Regions from separate parts of the Novosphingobium sp. BL-S-32 genome, predicted to be linked through region 1. Evidence: riboswitches for the same ligand, from Rfam matches in the RefSeq annotation. Region 1 holds a riboswitch; each other region holds the start of a gene.
What was found. Region 1 has a riboswitch for cobalamin ahead of AC1VVK_RS12535 (hypothetical protein). Riboswitches for the same ligand answer to the same signal wherever they lie in the genome.
Positions count from the first base shown of each region.

Region 2: another riboswitch for cobalamin. It lies ahead of cobW (cobalamin biosynthesis protein CobW); the one in region 1 lies ahead of AC1VVK_RS12535 (hypothetical protein).
Region 3: another riboswitch for cobalamin. It lies ahead of AC1VVK_RS23775 (cobalamin biosynthesis protein CobG); the one in region 1 lies ahead of AC1VVK_RS12535 (hypothetical protein).

Region 1 covers NZ_CM166476.1:2,649,371-2,655,750, reverse strand. Annotated here, with positions in the region: gene cobT (nicotinate-nucleotide--dimethylbenzimidazole phosphoribosyltransferase) at 1-920, opposite strand, end outside; gene AC1VVK_RS12545 (DUF1636 domain-containing protein) at 917-1,324, opposite strand; gene AC1VVK_RS12540 (TonB-dependent receptor plug domain-containing protein) at 1,324-3,255, opposite strand; cobalamin riboswitch at 3,374-3,580, opposite strand; cobalamin riboswitch at 3,640-3,848, shown strand; gene AC1VVK_RS12535 (hypothetical protein) at 4,045-4,632, shown strand; gene AC1VVK_RS12530 (cobyrinic acid a,c-diamide synthase CobB) at 4,629-5,939, shown strand; gene AC1VVK_RS12525 (sulfotransferase family protein) at 5,973-6,380, shown strand, end outside.
Region 2 covers NZ_CM166477.1:525,138-531,517, forward strand. Annotated here, with positions in the region: gene cobN (cobaltochelatase subunit CobN) at 1-901, opposite strand, end outside; gene cobW (cobalamin biosynthesis protein CobW) at 1,065-2,114, opposite strand; cobalamin riboswitch at 2,304-2,547, opposite strand; gene AC1VVK_RS19080 (hypothetical protein) at 2,820-3,143, shown strand; gene AC1VVK_RS19085 (PepSY-associated TM helix domain-containing protein) at 3,140-4,690, shown strand; gene AC1VVK_RS19090 (DUF3325 domain-containing protein) at 4,687-4,956, shown strand; gene AC1VVK_RS19095 (helix-turn-helix domain-containing protein) at 4,958-5,743, opposite strand; gene AC1VVK_RS19100 (marine proteobacterial sortase target protein) at 5,903-6,380, shown strand, end outside.
Region 3 covers NZ_CM166477.1:1,669,644-1,676,023, forward strand. Annotated here, with positions in the region: gene AC1VVK_RS23760 (efflux MFS transporter permease) at 1-1,514, shown strand, start outside; gene AC1VVK_RS23765 (HlyD family secretion protein) at 1,532-2,665, shown strand; gene AC1VVK_RS23770 (efflux transporter outer membrane subunit) at 2,665-4,062, shown strand; cobalamin riboswitch at 4,155-4,376, shown strand; gene AC1VVK_RS23775 (cobalamin biosynthesis protein CobG) at 4,555-5,706, shown strand; gene AC1VVK_RS23780 (precorrin-8X methylmutase) at 5,706-6,335, shown strand; gene cobI (precorrin-2 C(20)-methyltransferase) at 6,332-6,380, shown strand, end outside.

The DNA of each region.
Region 1 (6,380 bases):
GAGCCTTCGCCAAGGCGCATGCCAAGGTGGAGCAGCGGATCGAGGCCCAGCTTCTCCAGCAGCCGCACGTGCCCCGCCTCGGCCGAGCAATGCGCGGCCAGACAGTGGTCCAGCACGCCGCCATTGTCCGCGAAGAGCGGCGCCAGCGAGGCGCAGCAGATGAACCCGTCGAGCAGGACCGGAACGCGGTGATGCCGTGCGGCCAGCACGGCGCCCGCCATCGCGGCGATCTCGCGACCGCCAAGGCGGCGCAGCGTCTCGAAAGCGTCGGTGCAATCGGCGCCGTGGAGCGCCAGTGCTGCCGCGACCGCCTCGGCCTTGCGCGCCACGCCCGCATCGTCGAGCCCGGTGCCACGGCCGGTCCAGTCGCGCGCCTCGCCGCCGAAGACTTGTGCCGAAAGCGCGGCGGCGGGGGTGGTGTTGCCGATGCCCATCTCGCCCACGAACAGCAGGTCGGTTTCGGGACGGACCACGGCGGCGCCAATGTTGATCGCCTGAAGGCATTCGGCCGCGCTCATGGCCGGCTCACGCGTGATGTCGCCGGTCGGCCGGTCGAGATCGAGCGGCACCACGCCCAGTTCCGCCCCACAGGCGCGCGTCAGCGCATTGATCGCTGCCCCGCCCGCACGGAAATTGGCGACCATCTGGTGAGTGACTTCGGGCGGATAGGCGCTCACCCCGCGCGCGGCGACGCCGTGGTTGCCCGCGAAGATCACGGCGTGGATCCGCTCGGCGCGGGGGATTTCCTGGCCCTGCCAGCCGGCCATGAAGACCGCGATCTCCTCCAGCCGGCCCAGCGAACCGGCGGGCTTGGTCAGCTCCGCCTGCCGCCGCGCCGCCGCATCGGCGGCCCCGGCATCGGGCGCGGGAAGATCGGCAAGCGCGGCGGCGAAAGCCGCGCTGTCGGCGAACATGGTCATGTGCAGATATACCCTTCGGGGGGAGTGCGGGTGATGAAGTGGCCTTTCACGCCCTGCGGCCATTCGCGATAAGGGACCTGCCCTTCCTCACTGGCCGCGTGGCGCACGGCATATTCGAGGATCGCACGCGCGGCCTCTTCGTCGGGCGTGAAGTCGCCCAGCACATAGCCCACCTTGCCCGGCGCGCGCAGATGGACGGCGCAGTGGCGCTGGCAGGCGAACAGGCAGGGCATCTCCTGGACCGCCACGCCTTGCAGGCCCGGTTCGGCGGCCTGCACCGTGCGCATGGCCTCGGCCAGCAGCGCGCCGCCGCGCTGCCCGCCTTCGTCCTCGCGTGCAGCGGCCGAGAACCGGCAGGTGCTGCAAACCACCACCGACGGTCCCGGCTCGACTGCGTTCAACATCAGAACTGGCTCCTCAGGCCCAGGTAAACCGTACGGCCGAGCGAATTGTAGCCGGCCGCCGTCTCGTAGTCCTTGTCGGTCAGGTTTTCGATGCGGCCCTGAAGCATGAGCCCGGGCGCGACTGTCCACTGGGCGCGCAAGTCGAGCAACCAGTAATCGTCAAGCTTCGCCGTGCCGGTGGCGGCGTTGTAGCTCCCGCCCGAATAACGCGCGGCGATGCTGGCGCGGATGCCCTGCGGCAGGTCCACGCCGCCCTCGATATTGGCGAGATGGCGCGGCACGCGCTGAAGTTGGCGGCCATAGGTGCTGCTGTCCGGCGTGCGGTCCTCCGCCTCGATCAGGCTGTAATTGCCTTCGGCGAAGAGCACCTTCCACTTGGCGGACGCCGCCAGTTCGAGGCCCTGCGCATGGGCCTTGCGAACATTGGCGTAGTAGCCGAAGCGCTCGGTGGTGGTGCCCGGGATGTAGCAGATGTCCGGCAGGGTGCCGCTGGTCGGGCAATAGGCGAAGTCGATCAGGTTGTCGGTATCGCGCTGGAACCAGGTGGCCGAGACGTGGAACAGGTCGCCAAGCCCCTGCTCGGCGCCCACCTGCCAGCCCTTGGCCTTTTCAGGCTGGAGGTTGGCCGCGCCGTAGTCGCTGAACAGCTGGTAGAGCGACGGAGCCTTGTAGCCCTGATCGTAGCTGGCGCGGATCACGGTCTTGCCCGCGTTCGGCGTATAGGCCGCACCGGCGCTGAACACCGTGTTGCCACCGAAGCGCGACTGATGGTCGTAACGCGCGCCGCCGCTCACGGTGAGCCCGGTCACAGGGCTGACGCGCAGTTCGCCGTAGACGCTGTTGGTATCCGCCTTGCTGGGCGTCAACACGTAAGGATCCGTGCTGTCCGTGGGCGAGGCGGTGGTCATCCGCTGCTCCTCGCGCTCGGCGCCGAAGACGGCCTGCACCGCGTCCGAGAAGCTGTAGGTGCCCTGATACTCGTAGCGACGCACGCGGCCATGCGCATCGAACGTGAGCTGCCGAATGGTCTGCGCGGGATCGAAGTTCTGGCGGTCGGTCTCGGTCTGGGTCACGGCCACGCGGTTGACCAGCTTGCCATCGAACAGCGCGAAGTTGAGCCCGGCGTAGCCCGCCCACTCCTTGTTCACGCCATAGGCGAGCGAGTCCCCTCCAAAGCCGTCGAAGTCGTTATGCGAATCCGACCAATAGCCCTTGAGATCGATCGAAACGCCCGGCGCGACGCGATATGTGAACGACCCGTTGGCCGCAGACCGGCGATAGCCATCGGGCTCGGTGCCCTGATCGCTGGCCGAGATGCCGTCGGTGGTGAAGCGCGAGGCGGAGACGCGCCAATCGATCGAATCCGACGTGCCGCCCACGCCGGCACGCGCCGAGACGGTATCGTGCGTGCCCGCTTCCACCGCGAAGCTGCCTTCCAGCGGCTTGGTCGGGGCACGGGTGGTGACATTGATGACGCCGCCGATGGCATCGCTACCCCAGAGGATCGACTGCGGACCGCGCAGGATCTCGATGTGATCGATATCGTCGGTGAAGAGGTTGGAGAAGGCATAGCCGCCCGCCGTCGAAGACGGATCGGCGAGGCGCATGCCGTCGATCACCATCACGCTCTGACCGGCATCGGCGCCGCGAATGCGTAGGCTGGTGGTCGTGCCGTAGCCGCCGTTGCGCGAAAGGCTGATGCCCGGCGTGCGCAGCAGCATGTCGGTGAGGGCGATCGGCTGCGCGGAAACGATGTGCGCGTCGTCGAGGACGGTCACCGTCTGGGCGACGCGATCGGCCGCCAGCGGGGTGCGCAGCGCGGTAACGACGATGCTGTCGCCACTATCTGCTTCGTCGGCGAAAGCCATCGTCGGGCAGGCCGCCGCGAGGGCCGCGAGCGAAACCGTGGTGGCGAAAATCCGGAACGTCATGGGTTTTCCTTCAAACAAGCATCGAAGACCCCCGCCGAAGCGCGAGCACCGGCAAGGCAATGGCTGTCGTTGCGCGAGGAAAAAGCCCCCTCGTTCACCCGGCACACCCTGTCCGGACGAAGAACGACTGCGTCAGGCAGGTCTCCTGGCTTGCGGGTCAATGCCGTCTCGGCCGCCTTCTCAGAATCCTGCCAAGTCAATGGCTTCGGCTCCAATGGCGAAATGGCCGCACGGCTCGCCGCTCACAGTTGCAGGGGCAGCCCGGGTCTTGAACCCGTGTTCCCTTTTGATCCTCTTACGAGGAACCTGTCGCGGCGCGGCAACTATCGTGCGGGCGCCCCGCTGGCAAGTGCCCGAAGCTTGCGCGCGCCCGCGAAGTGCCATAGGTCCGCCCCTGCAAAGGGTGCCCGAGAGGGCTTAATCGGGAAGTCCGGACCTGCGGGGAAACTCGCGGGACATGCCGGCACTGCTCCCGCAACTGTAACCGGGGATGCGCCCCGCCATGCGCCATTGGGACCGGACGGTTCCGAGAAGGCGGCGGAAGGCGCGACGATCCGGGAAGTCAGGAAACCGGCCCCTTGCCGTCGTTCCTCTGCGCGGGCGGGATGCACCGGGCGGACGAGGGCATGGTTCCCGTAGCGGGAAGCAGCCCTGGCGAGACGACAGTCGAAGTCGTGTCGAAAGGAGCCTGCCAGAGTGACACCGATCCGCTGATCCTCTCGCCGGGGCGATATCGCCCGGGGCCTTTCCTGCACGCCTTTCCCCAACCGCCTTGGGAGATCCCAGAACATGAACCGTTCCGCCAATCCGCCATCCGCCCGCGTCAGCCTCTTCGTGTTTGCCGCGCTCGCCGCCGTCATGCTGGTGACGCGCACCCATTCGCTGAGTCAGGTCGTCCACTTGCCAGACACCGACCTTGCGAGCTTCTTCGTGCTCGGCTTCTTCGTCCGCCGTGTCATCGGTTTCGCCGCGCTGTTCGCGCTCGGCTATGCGATCGATGTCGTGGTGATCTCGGTGCTGGGCGGTTCCGGATTCTGCTTTACCCCGGCCTACGCGATGCTGGTCCCGGCCTATGGCGTGATGTGGCTTGCCGGGCGCGTGGCGGCGGCGAAGCTCGGTGACCGCCTTGCCGCCCTGCCTGCCATGGCCGTGCTGCTGATCGCCGCCACTTTCGTCTCGCACTTGCTGTCGAGCGGCGGGTTCTACTTCCTTGGCGGCCGCTTCCCCGATCCGACGCTTGCCGGATTCCTGCCGCGCATCGGGCGCTATTTCCCGACCACCCTGCTCTCCACGGTGCTGTGGTCCGGCATTGCCGCCACGCTCTGGGCGCTGACCGTGACCCTGCGCCCGGCGCTGCACGCGGAACGCCGCAAGTGACCGCCTGCCCTGCCCTGCTGGTCGCCGCGCCCGCCTCGGGGCAGGGCAAGACGCTCGTCACCGCCGCGCTCGCCCGCCGCCATGCCCGCGAAGGACGGCGCGTGCGCGTGTTCAAGTGCGGGCCCGACTTCCTCGATCCCATGATCCTCGAAGCGGCGAGCGGCGCCCCGGTGCACCAGCTTGACCTCTGCATGGTCGGCGAGGCCGAATGCCGCGCGCTGCTCTACGAAGCGGCGTGCGAGGCGGACCTGATCCTCGTCGAAGGGGTGATGGGCCTGCACGACGGCGATCCCTCCGCCGCCGACCTCGCGCGGCGCTTCGGCCTGCCGGTGCTCGCGGTGGTAGACGGATCGTCCATGGCGCAGACTTTCGGCGCGCTCGTTCATGGCCTGGCGACCTATCGCGCGGGCGTGAACCTCGCCGCCGTGCTCGCTAACCGTGTGGGTAGCGCCAGGCATTCGGACCTGTTGGAGCAAAGCGTACCCAGTGACATCCGCTGGCTGGGCGCACTGGGCCGAGACGCCGCAATCGGCCTGCCCGAACGGCACCTAGGGCTGGTGCAGGCGGGCGAAGTAGCCGACCTTTCCGCCCGGTTGGACCGGGCGGCGGATCTGCTGCCGGACAGCGCGCTCTGGCTTCCGGAGCCCGTGACCTTCGCCGCGCCGGAGGGCATGACCCCGCCGCCATCGCTCGCCGGCAAGCGCATCGCCATTGCCCGCGACGAGGCTTTCGCCTTCATCTACCCGGCCAACGTCGCCTTCCTCGAAGAGGCAGGCGCGCAGGCCGTGTTCTTCTCGCCGCTGACCGACGCGGCCCTGCCCGCATGCGATGCGCTCTGGCTGCCGGGCGGCTATCCCGAACTGCATCTGGATCGCCTTGCCGCCAATGCGCCGATGCTGGCCTCGATCCGCGCGCATCACGCCGCCGGTCGCCCGATCCTCGCGGAGTGTGGCGGCATGCTCTACACGTGCGAGACGCTGGATGACGGCAAGGGCACCCGCACCGCCCTGCTCGGCCTGCTAGCGGCCCAAGCGACAATGCAGCCTCGACTGGCTGCTCTGGGAATGCAGGAGGCCAAGATCGACGGCCATCCTGTGCGCGGCCATACGTTCCACTATTCGACGCTGGAAACCGCGCTTTCCCCCATAGCCCATGCCGACACACCCGATGGGCGCCCCGGCGAGCGCGTGTTCCGCCGTGGGTCGCTGACGGCCAGCTACATGCACCTCTACTTTCCCTCGGGACCGGAGCTGGTGGCCGCACTGTTCACCGGGACCGCCCTGAAGTCAGCCGCAAAGCCCGGTTGACACCGCGCCGCGCAAGCGCCCTAAGCTGCCGGCATGTCCGCCGATATGCAGACCATTGCCGATGCCCGACAGGCCCTGTCCTCGGGCGATCTCGACCGCGCCGAGGCGCTGGCCGAAACGGCCCGCGCGCAGCCCGCGCTGGCACTCGACGCGATCGAGGTGCTGGCCCTTGCCGCCAAGGCGCGCGGCGCGGACGACCGCCACGAAGCCCTGTTGCGCGAGGCTATTGCCCTCGCCCCCGAGAGCGCCTGGCCGCGCGACGCACTGGCCGAGGAACTGCATGGCACCGGCCGCCTGCATGACGCCGAGACGGTCCTGCGCGAAACGATTGCCGCCCAGCCCGACAACCCCGATGCCCACACGCGCCTCGGCCATATGCTGAGCGAGCGCGACGAACTGGTCGAAGGCACGCACCACCTTTCCGAGGCCATCCGCATCGCC
Region 2 (6,380 bases), on a different replicon from region 1:
TTTCCTCCACGCCCGCGAAGGCGACTTGCAGGATCGGGCAGTCCGCCTTTTCGAGAATGCCCGGCTTGCGATCGTCGCCTGCCGAGGACGAGGCGAAGCTGGTGGCATTGACGATCACATCGGGCGCGATCTCGCCTAGCAATCCGCTCAGCCAGTCCACCGCGAAAGGCTCTCGCAGGGCGCGAACGTGAACGGCAGCGACGTTGAAGCCGCGCTCCCGCAGCGCCGCGATCATGGCGTCCACGGCATCGAGCGTGCCCGCGATCATCAGCGCGCGGTAGAACACCAGCAGCGCGAGCGGGCGGCCTTGGGCCCAGCCTGCCTGCACGTCGGCAAGCCCAGCGCGCTCGGTGCCCGCAAGGTAGAGCCCGGCGTCGGCTACCGGCACCGGATCATCCGGCTCGCCCGCGTCATGGTCGATGGTCCGGGCGGCGGTGCGCAGGAACGAGAGGGCATTGGCCATGCCGCCCTGCCGCAGATAATCGCGCATCCGCTCGCGCAATTCGGCGGGCAGGGTGGAGGCGCGGTCGAGCGCCGGGTCTGCCTCGCGCCCATCGGCAATGGCGGCGAAGGCAATGCCGTTCTCGCGCGCGACGCGGGCGATCTCGTCGATGCCGTAGCCCCAGTAGCTCTTTCCGCCGAGAAGGATCACGCAGACGAACCTGGCCTTGGCGATCACCTTTTCGACATAGAGGTCGATCGAATAGGGGTGGCGCAGTTGCAGCAGATTGGCAAGGCGAATGCTGGGAGAACCCTCCAGCATTCGCGCCGCCGCGCCCGCGAAGCAGGCGAGTTCGCTGTCCGCCACGGTGAGGATCACCATGTCGCCGGGAGACTGGTCGAGGTCGATCGCCTCCTCGCCGCCCGAGATCGTCCCCGGCGTGGCGGACAGAAGGTGCATCAGGCGTTCCCCCCGCAACTGCGACAGAACTCTGACTCGTCATTGCGAGCGTAGCGAAGCAATCCAGTGCGGCTCTGCGCGACTCTGGATTGCTTCACCCGCTTCGCGGGTCCGTAATGACGAGGGTAGGGGGGGGCGGCGAAGGTGGGCATGAGGGAGAACCTCAAGCCGCTACCGTGCCGAGAACATGCGCAAGCCCAGCCTCGATGGCGGCGCGGTCCAGCCCCTTCTGGCCGATGATGACAAGCTGGGTGCGGCGCACGTCCTGCGGCAGCCACGCACGGTCGTAGAAGTGCTGGATGCGCGGGCCCACGGCCTGCACCACAAGGCGGCTCGGCTTGCCCGAAACCGCGACCATGCCCTTCACGCGCAGCACGTCGTGCTCTGCGATCAGGTCCTTCAGACGGGCGAGAAGAGCGTCGAGATCGACCACATCGCTGCCGGAAACGACGAAGCTGTCGAAGTCGTCATGGTCGTGATCCTCGTCCAGCCCATCGATGTGCGAGGGACGGGAATCGAGATCGTCCTCGGCAGCGGCGGTGATGCCCAGCAGCGCGGCGATGTCGACCGCGCCGTGATCGGCACGCACGATCTTCACGCCGGGGCGCGTCTCGGCCAGCACCAGCGTCTCGACATGGGCGAGGGCATCGGCGTCGACGAGGTCGGTCTTGTTGAGCACGACCATGTCGGCGCAGCCCAGCTGTTCCTCGAACAGTTCTTCCAGCGGGCTTTCGTGGTCCAGCATCGGGTCGGCCGCGCGTGCTGCCGCCAGCGCCGCCTCGTCGGTGGCGAAGCGGCCGGCCGCGACGGCATCGGCGTCGATCAGCGCGACCACGCCGTCAACCGTGGCGCGGGTGCGGATGTCGGGCCACTGGAAGGCCTTTACCAGCGGCTTGGGCAGGGCAAGGCCGCTGGTCTCGATGATGATGTGATCGGGCTTGTTCTCGCGGTCGAGCAGCTTCTGCATCGTCGGCAGGAAATCGTCGGCGACGGTGCAGCAGATGCAGCCATTGGCCAGTTCGACGATGTCGTCTTCCGGGCAGGCCTCGTCATTGCAGCCCTTCACCAGTTCGCCGTCCACGCCGACATCGCCGAACTCGTTGATGATCAGCGCAAGGCGGCGGCCCTTGGCGTTCTGCAGCAGGTGGCGGATCAGCGTGGTCTTGCCGGCGCCCAGAAAGCCGGTGATGACGGTGGTGGGAATTTTGCTCATGTATCGTCTCCCGCGCGCCGGTAACTCGGAAGCGGCGGGGCGGGCCGTCTCTTGCGGACGACGCGGACACACGGGCGTCGGGCAGGCGCGCGAGCGCCCGACGTGGCATGCCGCTGCGGCCCCGGCCGCATGCATCACGTCGCTCAGACGGAGAGTTACCGTGCCTTGGCCAATCCCTGGACCCGGGCAAGAGCGACATCGACCCCGGCAGGTCTCCTGGCTTGCGGGTCACGGCACGATGCACCGCCTTCCCAGGCCTCGCATGACTTAGCGTCCGGCCCAGTGGCTGCGGGCAGAGGCTTTGCCCCGCCGCGAATGTGCATCGCGCTCGCCGCTTACAGTTGCAGGGACAGCCCCGGATTGGAGTGGCAGGCCACTCGTACCGTGTTCCCATTTTAAGCCCCTTGCGGGGCACCGGCGCGATAATAGTGTTCACCGTCGCCCCGGTCGGGGGCTGCGGCGGACAGACAGGCTCCTAGCCGTCGCCGTGTCCGCCCGCAAGTGTCGGGCCCCGGGCAAGCGCCGGGATCGCACGCGCAGGCCGATCCAAAACGCGATGACGATGAGCAACGCATCAGGCTCGCGGTACAGATCCCCTCGATTTTGCATCTAATGCGATTGACTCGCAAGTTGGGACTCTGTTAGCAGCTCCAGAAATGCGAATGGTTCGCAATAACGCGGCCAAGGCGCACTTTCGGAGCCGTCATGAACACGCGCGCGGGCAAGGTCCGTAAAGGCATCGGCAAAGGCAATCTCGCGGCAAGACTGCTGGCGGCGGTTCCGGCCAATTATGCGCTGTCTTCGCTGGCGGCGGCCTGCGTTGCCCGCGCGTTGGCGCATGGTCTTGCGGTCTCCGCGCCCGAAGCGAGCATGGCGGCCACGCTGCTGTCGTTCGCGATCTTCGCGGTGCTGGCGCTGGCGGCGTTCGGCATGCGTTTGGTGGCGCGGCTGTGGTTGTGGATGCTCGTTTCGGGCGCGGTCATGGCCGGTTACCTCTGGTTTTCTTTGACAACGGGGGGCCGCCTGTGAAGGAGAGCCTGCGGCAATCGATGGCGCTCGTGCACACCTGGACGGGGCTGGTGCTGGGCTGGCTGCTGTTTGCGATGTTCGCCACGGGTACTTCGGCCTATTTCCAGGACGAGATCACCCGCTGGATGCAGCCCGAAGTGACCGGCACGGCCGATCCAGTGGCATCGGCGCAAGGCGCGGTCCGCTTCCTCCAGCGCACCGCGCCAGACGCGAGCTTCTGGTTTCTCACGCTTCCCAACGGGCGCAGTGCCACCACGCAGGCCTTCTGGTACCCAGGCACCGGCACCAGTGGCCAGACCGAGGCCGTACTCGATGAAAGCGGCCGGGAAGTGACTGTGCGCCAGACCAACGGCGGCTACTTCCTCTATCGCTTCCATTTCGACCTGCATTACCTGCCGGTCCTCTGGGCCCGCTATCTAGTGGGCATCGCGGCGATGTTCATGCTGGTGGCGATCCTCTCGGGCGTGATCACGCACAAGAAGATCTTCGTCGACTTCTTCATGCTGCGCTTCGGCAAGGGGCAGCGATCGTGGCTGGACGCGCACAACGTGACCGCCGTGCTGGCGTTGCCGTTCCACCTGATGATTACCTTTACCGGGCTGGTGACGCTGGCGGCGATGTACATGCCGTGGGGCATTTTGGCGAACTACGCCTCGCCCGACACATTCCAGTCCGCGGTTTTCGGCGACCCACCCGCAGCCGAACGCAGCGGCAGGAACGTGCCCCTTGCCGACCTTGCGCCGCTGATGCGCAAGGCATCGGCGCAGTGGGGCGGGCGTGAGGTTGGCGTGGTGCGGATCAACAATCCGGGCGATGCGACCGCGACGATCGCGCTGACGCGCGGGCCGGGCGAGGCGATGGGTTCACGCGGCGAAGTCATGGTCTTCGATGGCCCCAGCGGCCGCCAGACCGGCGGCAGCCTGCCGCAGGGCGCCGCGCTCAAGACCGAGAGCGTGATGATCGGCCTCCATTCGGGACGCTTCGCGCAGATTGCGCTGCGCTGGCTCTATTTCCTGAGCGGCCTTGCCGGAACCGCGATGGTCGGCACCGGGCTTGTGCTCTGGACCGTCAAGCGCCGCCAGCGCCTGCCCGATCCGGAGCGCCCGCATTTCGGCTTCCGCCTCGTGGAAAAACTCAACATTGCGACGATTGCCGGGCTGGGCTGCGCCATTCCCTCTTACTTCCTCGCCAACCGCCTGTTGCCCACGGGGATGGCGGCGCGCGCGGACTGGGAGATCCACACGATGTTCCTCGTCTGGCTGGGCGTGCTGATCTGGGCGCTGGTGCGCCCGGCTGCGCGGGCATGGCTTGAGGCGCTCAGACTGGCGGCGCTGCTTTTCTCGGCGGTACCGCTGGTCAACGCCTTCACCACCAGCCGGGGGCTGCCTGTCAGTCTGATGAGGGGGGACTGGCTGTTCGTGGCTTTCGATATGGTCATGCTGTCGCTTGCGGCTGCCTTCGCGCTGGCGGCTACGAGGCTTGCGGCACGCCAACGCAAGGCGTCGTCCGGCCGGGCGGTGGGCAGGGAAAAGGCAGTGCGGGCATGACCCACGTTCTGGGCATCCTGCTCGCGCTGGCCGGTTTCTGGGCGCTGGCAGTGTCCATGCCGCGCCACCAGCGCGACCTTTCCGGGCGAACGCTCGCGAAGAGCCACGCCTTTACCGCCCGGTGGGCCGGATGGACCCTGCTGGCGGCGGCGCTTGCCGTTGACATGGCTGGGTTTGGCGGCGGCTATGGCCTCGTTGCCTGGTGGGCGCATCTGACAGTGGGTGCGTGGCTGACGGTGGCGCTGCTCCACCTGCCGAAACGCTAAGTCAGCCGGGCATGTGTACCCGCGCGTAGTCGTCGTCAGTCGCGCGGCCGAGCATCTCGCGATAAGGCGCGAAGTGCGGCATCTCGGGCGTTACCAGCCCCAGCGCCACCTCCTCACCCTCGACCAGCTTGCGCAGGGCGAGCGGCGCGGCGGCGGGAACGAGCTGCGAGCCCTTGCCCACTTCCAGCGTGGTGAGAATGCCGAACAGCCCACCATCGATGGTCGGGCGCGAGAGGATGGCAAGGCGATATTGCCCCTGCTCGTTGGTCACGAGGTAGATATGGCCGGAAAGGTTGGGCATCGAGACTTGCCCCGCCTGCTCGAAACGCGCGTCTGACCGGCCGGATTCGGCGAAAGCGAGGCAGGCCTTGGCGCTGTCCCACCGGATTGTCGTCAGATAGGCGAACAGGCTGCCCGGCGTGCCGAAGCTGGGGCGCAAGGTGAGGTAGCGGCCTTCCAGCCAGGCCACGGCCGAGCGGGCATAGGCCCCCAATGCTTCGGGGGCGACATCTCCGGCGCTAGGCAGTGGTGCAGGCGTGCCCGCGACAGCGCCGGGGCGCAAGTTCACGCCCAGCGCTTCCTCGATCCGCAGCAGCGTCGCCAGCGTGAAAGGGCGCTTGCCGGCCAGTGCCTTTTCCAGCGTCGAGAGGCTGATCCGCGCCATGTCGGCCAGCGCCTGGCGCGACATGCGCCGCCGCGCGATCTCCTCGCGGACGAGGCGCGCGGCCTCTGCGCTTTCGGGAGCGATCGGGGCGGAATCCGGCAAGTCGGTCTGGGGTATCGTCATGTCCACCTATTTCCGCACAAATGCGCACATTCCGTCAATGGCTGCATCAACAGGGGCAATCTGCGCACGCGTGCGGCTGGAACCGGCCAATAGTGCTCGTGGCTGTGCGCACCGCCATGCGCATAGAGGGAGGGCTCCCGAACATCCAAGGAGCCTGTCATGCCGCAATCACCCGCTTTCCGCCCTCTCGCCTTTCGGGGCGCGCTGATCCCTGCCGTCGTGCTGGCGCTGGGCGCACCGGTTGCCGTCGCGGTCCAGTCAACCGCCGCCCTTGCCGCCGACGAAGCCGAGGACGCGGCGACCGACGACGGGCCCGCTGCCGGCACGCTGATGCTGCGCGGGCAGGGCATTGCCGAGAGCTTGCCAGCCGTCCGCCTCGGCACCGACATGGACGTGACGGTGACTGGCCAAGTGGCCCGCGTGCGCGTGACGCAGGCCTTCCGCAACACGTCGGGCAAGTGGATGGAGGCGCATTACCTCTATCCGCTGCCGCAGGACGGGGCGGTGGACTCGCTGAAGATGGTTGTCGGCCAGCGCGTGATCGTCGGCCATGTCCAGCCGCGCGAGAAGGCGCGTGAGACGTACGAGGCGGCCAAGGCCAGCGGCCGCAAGGCCGGTCTTGTCGAGCAGCAGCGGC
Region 3 (6,380 bases), on a different replicon from region 1:
GGCTGGATACCAACGAAAGCGCCTGGCTCACCGCCGCCTACCTGATGACCAACGTCACCGCGAACCTGCTGCTGGTGAAGTTCCGCCAGCAGTTCGGATTGCAGACCTTCATCCGCCACATCATGGTGGTCTACGCCGTTACCACCATGCTGCACCTGCTGGTCCACGGGTTCTGGAGTTCGGTGGCGGTTCGCGCGGTCAGCGGGCTTGCGGGTGCCGGGCTCTCCACCCTGACCACGCTCTATCTTACGCAGGGCATGTCTCCGGCCAAGCGCAGCATGGGGGCGATGATCGGCCTTTCGGTATCGCAGCTCACGACGCCGCTGGCGCGCATGATGTCCCCCGGCCTGCTGATTTCGGGCGACTGGCACATGCTCTACCGTTTCGAACTGGGGCTGGCGCTGGTCACGCTGGCGGCGATCATGACGCTGCCGCTGCCGCCCAGTGAGCGGATCAAGGCGTTCGAGCGGCTCGATTTCGTGGCGTTCACGATGCTCGCGCCCGGCCTCTGGCTGCTGATCGCGGTCCTGTCCGAAGGGCGCATCGAATGGTGGACAGAGCGGGCGTGGATGGGCTGGTCGCTGGCGGCCAGCGTGGCGCTGATCTCCGCCGGTTTCATCCACGAGCATTTCCGCAGCAACCCGCTGATCAACACGCGCTGGATCGGCACGCGGGAGATGCTGCGCCTGTTCGCGGTGGCGGCCACCGTCCGCATCCTGCTGTCCGAACAGACATTCGGTTCGGTGGGCCTGCTCAACACGGTAGGCATGATCAACGACCAGATGGTGATCCTGAACGGCCTGATCGTGCTGGCCTCCATCGCCGGGCTGTTGTTCGCTCTGGCCATGTTCAACCCCGCGCATCCCGGGCGCCTGATCAACCTGGCGGTGGTGCTGATTGCAATCGGCTCCTTCATGGACGCCAATTCCACCAATCTTACGCGCCCGGCGAACCTCTATTTCAGCCAGGCGCTGATCGGCTTCGCCGCGATGCTGTTCCTGGCCGAGACGGTGGCTATCGGTTTTGCGCGGGCGCTGCTGGGCGGCGGCAAGAACATGGTGAGCTTCGTCGTGCTGTTCGGCATGAGCCAGAGCGTGGGCGGCCTTGTCGGAACCGCGCTGCTGGGCACGTTCCAGACCCTGCGCGAGAAGTACCATTCGCACGAGCTGGTGCAGAGCATCGTCATGACCAACCCGCAAGTGGCGGATCGCCTGCGCGCGGGGGGAGGCGCGTTTTCCAGCGTGGTGGGAGATCCGGTGCTGCGTTCGGCGGAAGGGGTGGCGCTGCTGTCGCAGCAAGTGGCGCGAGAGGCGAATATCCTCGCCTACAACGACGTCTTCCTGCTCTCCGGCTGGCTGGCGGTGGCGGCGGTCGTGTGGGGCATCACCATTCGTCTGGGCATCCGGCGACGCAGGGAGGAATCGCCGATCATCCTGCTCCAGCGCGAAATGCAGGCGCGCAGCGCTGCGCAGGCGGCAGCGGCCGCGGGTGGACCTCCGGCGGATCGGGATTGAGAAAGCAGAGGGCTGGCGTGGAAGGCAGTGGAGAACGCGATACGGCTGGGGCCGATACTGCTGGGAACGGCGCGAGCGGCGTCGATACCCAGATCAATCCCCCGGCGGGCTGGAGCCCCCCGGTCAAGAGCCGCTGGACCGTGGCCGCGATCGTCGTGCTGGCGGTGCTGGGCGTGCTTTCCATCCTGTATGCCTGGGACCTGCCGCCCTTCGCGGGATGGTCGCAGCGGACCGACAATGCCAATGTTCGCGGCAAAGTGACGGTCATCAGCCCGCAAGTGAACGGCTATGTCACCTCGGTTCCGGTGCGCGATTTCCAGCATGTGAAGGCGGGAGAGGTGCTGGCGACGATCGACCGGCGCATCTATCAGGCGCGGGTCGAGCAGGCGAAGGCCAACCTTGCCGGGCAGATCGCAGCGCTGTCCAATTCCGAACAGAGCCAGCGCTCGCGCGAGGCGGCGCTGCTGGGGCAGGAAGCCGGGATCGCCAGCGCCAAAGCGCAGCTCGTTCGGGCGCGGGCCGACATGAAGCGGGCCGATGCACTGGTGGCGGACGGCTCGATCTCGGAGCGGGAGCGCGACCAGACATTGGCCACCCTGCTCGCCGCAGAAGCGGCGGTGCGACAGGCCGGCGCCTCGCGCGCGATCGGCGGTCAGGACGTGCGATCGGTGATCGTCGGCCGGGGCGGTCTTCAGGCGGCGGTGGAAGCGGCGCAGGCGCAGCTCCATCTGGCACAGATAGACCTCGACAATTCGGTGATCCGCGCGCCGGTGGACGGGCGCCTTTCGGAAATCGGCGTGCGTAACGGCGCCTATGTCTCGGCGGCCACGCAGCTCATGTTCCTGGTGCCGGACGACATGTGGATCATCGCCAACTTCAAGGAGGCGCAGACGCGGGACATGCGCGTGGGCCAGCGGGCCCATTTTCGCGTGGACGCGCTGGGCGGCGCGCGGCTGACGGGCCATGTGCAGGATATCGCGCCCGCCACCGGCTCCGAATTCGCGGTGCTCCGGGCGGACAACGCCACCGGCAACTTCGTGAAAGTGGCGCAGCGCATTCCGGTGCGGATCAAGATCGATCCCGGGCAGGCCCTCACGCAGCGGCTGCGGCCGGGCATGTCGGTGGAGATCACCGTGTCGACGAGGGATTGATGCGGCGCCTTGCCATCGTCGCAAGCCTGCTGGCGCTGACTGCCGGTTGCGCGGGACCGCCTGTAGCCCTCGCGCCCGTGGAGCCCGTGGTCCCGCCCGCAGAGTGGCGAACCGACGCAGGGCCGACTGCGCCGCTCGACCGCGCATGGTGGCAGGCCTTCGGCGACCCGCAGCTTACCGCACTCGTCGAAGCGGCTCTGGCGCGCAACATCGACATCGCGCAGGCCGCCGCCCGCATCCGCGACGCGCGCGCGCAGGAACGGCTGGCCCATGCGCAGTTGCTGCCCACGGTCGACGCGGCAGCCTCGGCATCGGATTCGCGCAGCATCGATGCCTTCGGGGTTGCAGAGGTGCAGCAGATCGCGCAGCCGGGCGTGCAGGCGGCGTGGGAAGCAGACATTTTCGGGCGTCTGGCAGACCAGCAGGCAGCGGCGCGCGCGGGGTGGCTGGCCAGCCAGGCAGCGCGGGATTCAATCCGCCTCTCGGTCGCGGCGACGGCGGCAAACGGCTATATCGCCTTGCTCGGCCTCGACGCGCAGCTTGCCATTGCCCAACAGACGCTGGACGCGCGGCGCCGGGAACTGCAACTGGCAGAGCGCCGGGTCGGCGCGGGCTATTCGCCGCGTCTGGACCTTGCGCAGGCACAGGCCGAGTATCAGGCCACCGCCCAACTGATCCCCTCCTTGCGCGAAGCCACGGCGCGGCAGGAAAATGCCTTGCGCCTGCTCGCAGGGAACGTGCCCGGCGGCGTCGCGCGCGCCACTTCGCTCGCCCTGCTGACAGAGCCGGTGATCCCGGAAGGCCTGCCGTCCCAGCTCTTGGCGCGCCGACCGGACGTGGCGCAGGCCGAGCTGCAACTGGCTGCCGCCGACAAGTCGCTCGCCGCTGCCCGCAAGCGTTTCCTGCCGCAGCTTCAACTCACCGGCTCCGGCGCCTTGGTATGGTCCTCGCTGCTGGTGGGTGATCCGATCGGAGTGTGGTCTCTGGGTGGCAGCATCCTTGCGCCGATCTTCGAAGGCGGACGGCTGCGCGCCGGGGCCGAAAGCGCCGCCGCCCAGCGGGACAATGCCGCGCTGGCCTACCGCAAGGCCGCGCTCACCGCCTTTCGCGAGGTGGAGGACGCGCTTGGCTCGGCCCGGGAAGCGGACGAACTCATGACCATCCTGGCCGCCCAGCGCACGGCAGACGCCGAAGGCCTGCGCCTTGCCACCAACCGCCGCCGCGAGGGCTATTCGCCCTATCTTGAACAGCTGGTTGCCCAGCGCGGCCTGCTCAACGTGGAACTCAACCTCGTGCAGGCGCGGACGGCGGCGTTGCAGGCACGGGTATCGCTCTATCTGGCGATGGGCGGCGGCTGGAGCCGCGATGCGGTCGCAGGGCTGGAAGCCTCGCCGTAGCGCGTGATCGCGCTCGCGACGACTATGGATCGGCTATTGGCTTGGCAGAGCCAATTCGATAGAGCGGCGGCAAGGTGACAGGCGTGCCTGTTGCCGGACATGATCGTGCCGGTGCCCCCGAAGGGGCTTAATCGGGAATGCGGTGCGGGGGTGTAGCCCCCAAATCCGCGGCTGTCCCTGCAACTGTAAGCGGATAGCGCGATGCACACGCCCTTTTAAGGGCAGCCACTGGACCGGCGCGTTGCCGGTCTGGGAAGGCGTGTATCAAGCTGTGACCCGCGAGCCAGGAGACCTGCCGGCGCACTGGTCGCTCTTGCCCTGACCCAGGGGATGGTCATGGCACGGTTCTTCTCCGTCTGGGCGACGAAGCTGTGTGGCTGGGGCTGCACGGTCGCGTGGTGGTGGGCGTAGTTCGCGCCTGCCCATCGCCGCGCGTCGGCCGGCCATGTCGGTATGCCCCGCCTTCGTTCGCCCGGCGCGCGGAGAGCGATTTTGGGTCCGCTGGAAGGGGATCGAAGCGGCGGCACGGTAAGGGGATGGTGCCCCGATGCCTGGCGCCCGATGATGGCGGGAGACGGGCTGCTGGTCCGCGTAAAGCCGCGTCTCGGCCGCCTGATGCCCGCTCAGGCCGTGGCTCTGGGCGAAGCGGCGCTCGCGCATGGGTCGGGTGCGCTTGACCTTACACGCCGCGCGAACCTGCAAATTCGCGGTGTGAGCGAGGCCGAATGGCCGCGCCTGCTCGACCGGTTGCTGGAGACCGGCCTCGTGGATGCGGACGCAACACGCGAAGCCCGGCGCAATATCCTCGTCTCGCCCGCAGGGCGCCCCGGCGAGGATACCCATCGCATCGCTCGCGAACTGGACGAGCGCCTCGACGAATTGCCCGTACTACCGGGCAAGGCCGGTTTCGTCATCGACGCCGGACCTGTGCCGATGCTGTCCGCCGAACCCGGCGATTTCCGGATCGAGCGCGGGCGCGACGGCATGCTCCTGCTGCGCGCCGATGGACGCTCTACCGGCATAGGACTGGCGCCGGGCCGGGAAGTCACCGCGCTGATCGATCTGACGCGCTGGTTCATGGCAAGCGGCGGAGCAAGTGCGGGCCGCATGGCACGCCATTCCGCGCCCTTGCCGGACTGGGCGACAGGAACCGCCGCCCCCGGGCTCGCCGCGCCCCTGCCCGTCCCCGGCCGTCACGCGATGGGCACCGCCTATGGCCTGCCGTTCGGGCGCGTGAGCGCGCAAGCCTTCCTGCGATTGGCGCAAGACTCCGGCGTGGCGGGCATTCGTACGTCGCCCTGGCGCATCCTTCTGACTGAGGGGGGCGGGCCGATCGAGCACGAAGGCCTGTCGATCGATCCCCACCATTCGCTGCTGCGCGCCGATGCCTGCCCCGGCGCGCCCGACTGCCCGCAAGCCAGTGTCGAGACCCGGACGCTCGCCGCCCGCCTTGCGCCGCATGTCGCCGGGCACCTGCACGTTTCGGGTTGTGCCAAGGGCTGCGCCCATCCCGGTGCCGCCGATGTGGTCGTGACCGGGCGCGAGGGTGCCTACGACCTTTCCTTCAGCGCGTGCGCCGGTTCTCCGCCCCTTCGCTCGGGTCTGAATGCCGCAGACCTCCTCGCCCATTTTGGAGTCGCTTGATGCCTTACGATTATGAAAAGGACGGCGCGGCGATCTACCGCCAGTCCTTTGCCACCATACGCGCGGAAGCCGACCTTGCCCGCTTCTCCGCCGAGGAGGAGCCCGTTGCCGTCCGCATGATACACGCGGCAGGCATGGTCGAACTGGCCGCGCACATCCGCTTTTCCGCCGGCTTTGCAGTCGCCGCGCGCGCCGCGCTGGCTGCGGGAGCGCCCGTGCTCTGCGATGCACGGATGGTGTCCGAAGGCATTACCCGCGCCCGCCTGCCAGCTTACAACGGGGTCATCTGCACCCTCGGCGATGCCGAAGTGCCGGACCTTGCGCACCGGATCGGCAACACCCGCTCGGCGGCGGCGCTGGAACTGTGGCGGCCACATCTCGGCGGCGCGATCGTCGCCATCGGCAACGCGCCGACCGCGCTGTTTCACTTGCTCAACATGCTTGAGGACCCCGACTGCCCCCGCCCGGCGGCCATCATCGGTTGCCCGGTGGGCTTCGTCGGCGCGGCCGAGTCCAAGCATGCCTTGTGGCTGACCGCACCGGTTCCCTGCTGCATCGTCGAGGGACGGCTTGGTGGGAGCGCCATTACCGTGGCGGCCGTCAACGCACTGGCGAGCCGCGCGGAATGAGCGCGTCAGGAACCATCCACGGCGTCGGCCTCGGCCCCGGTGCGG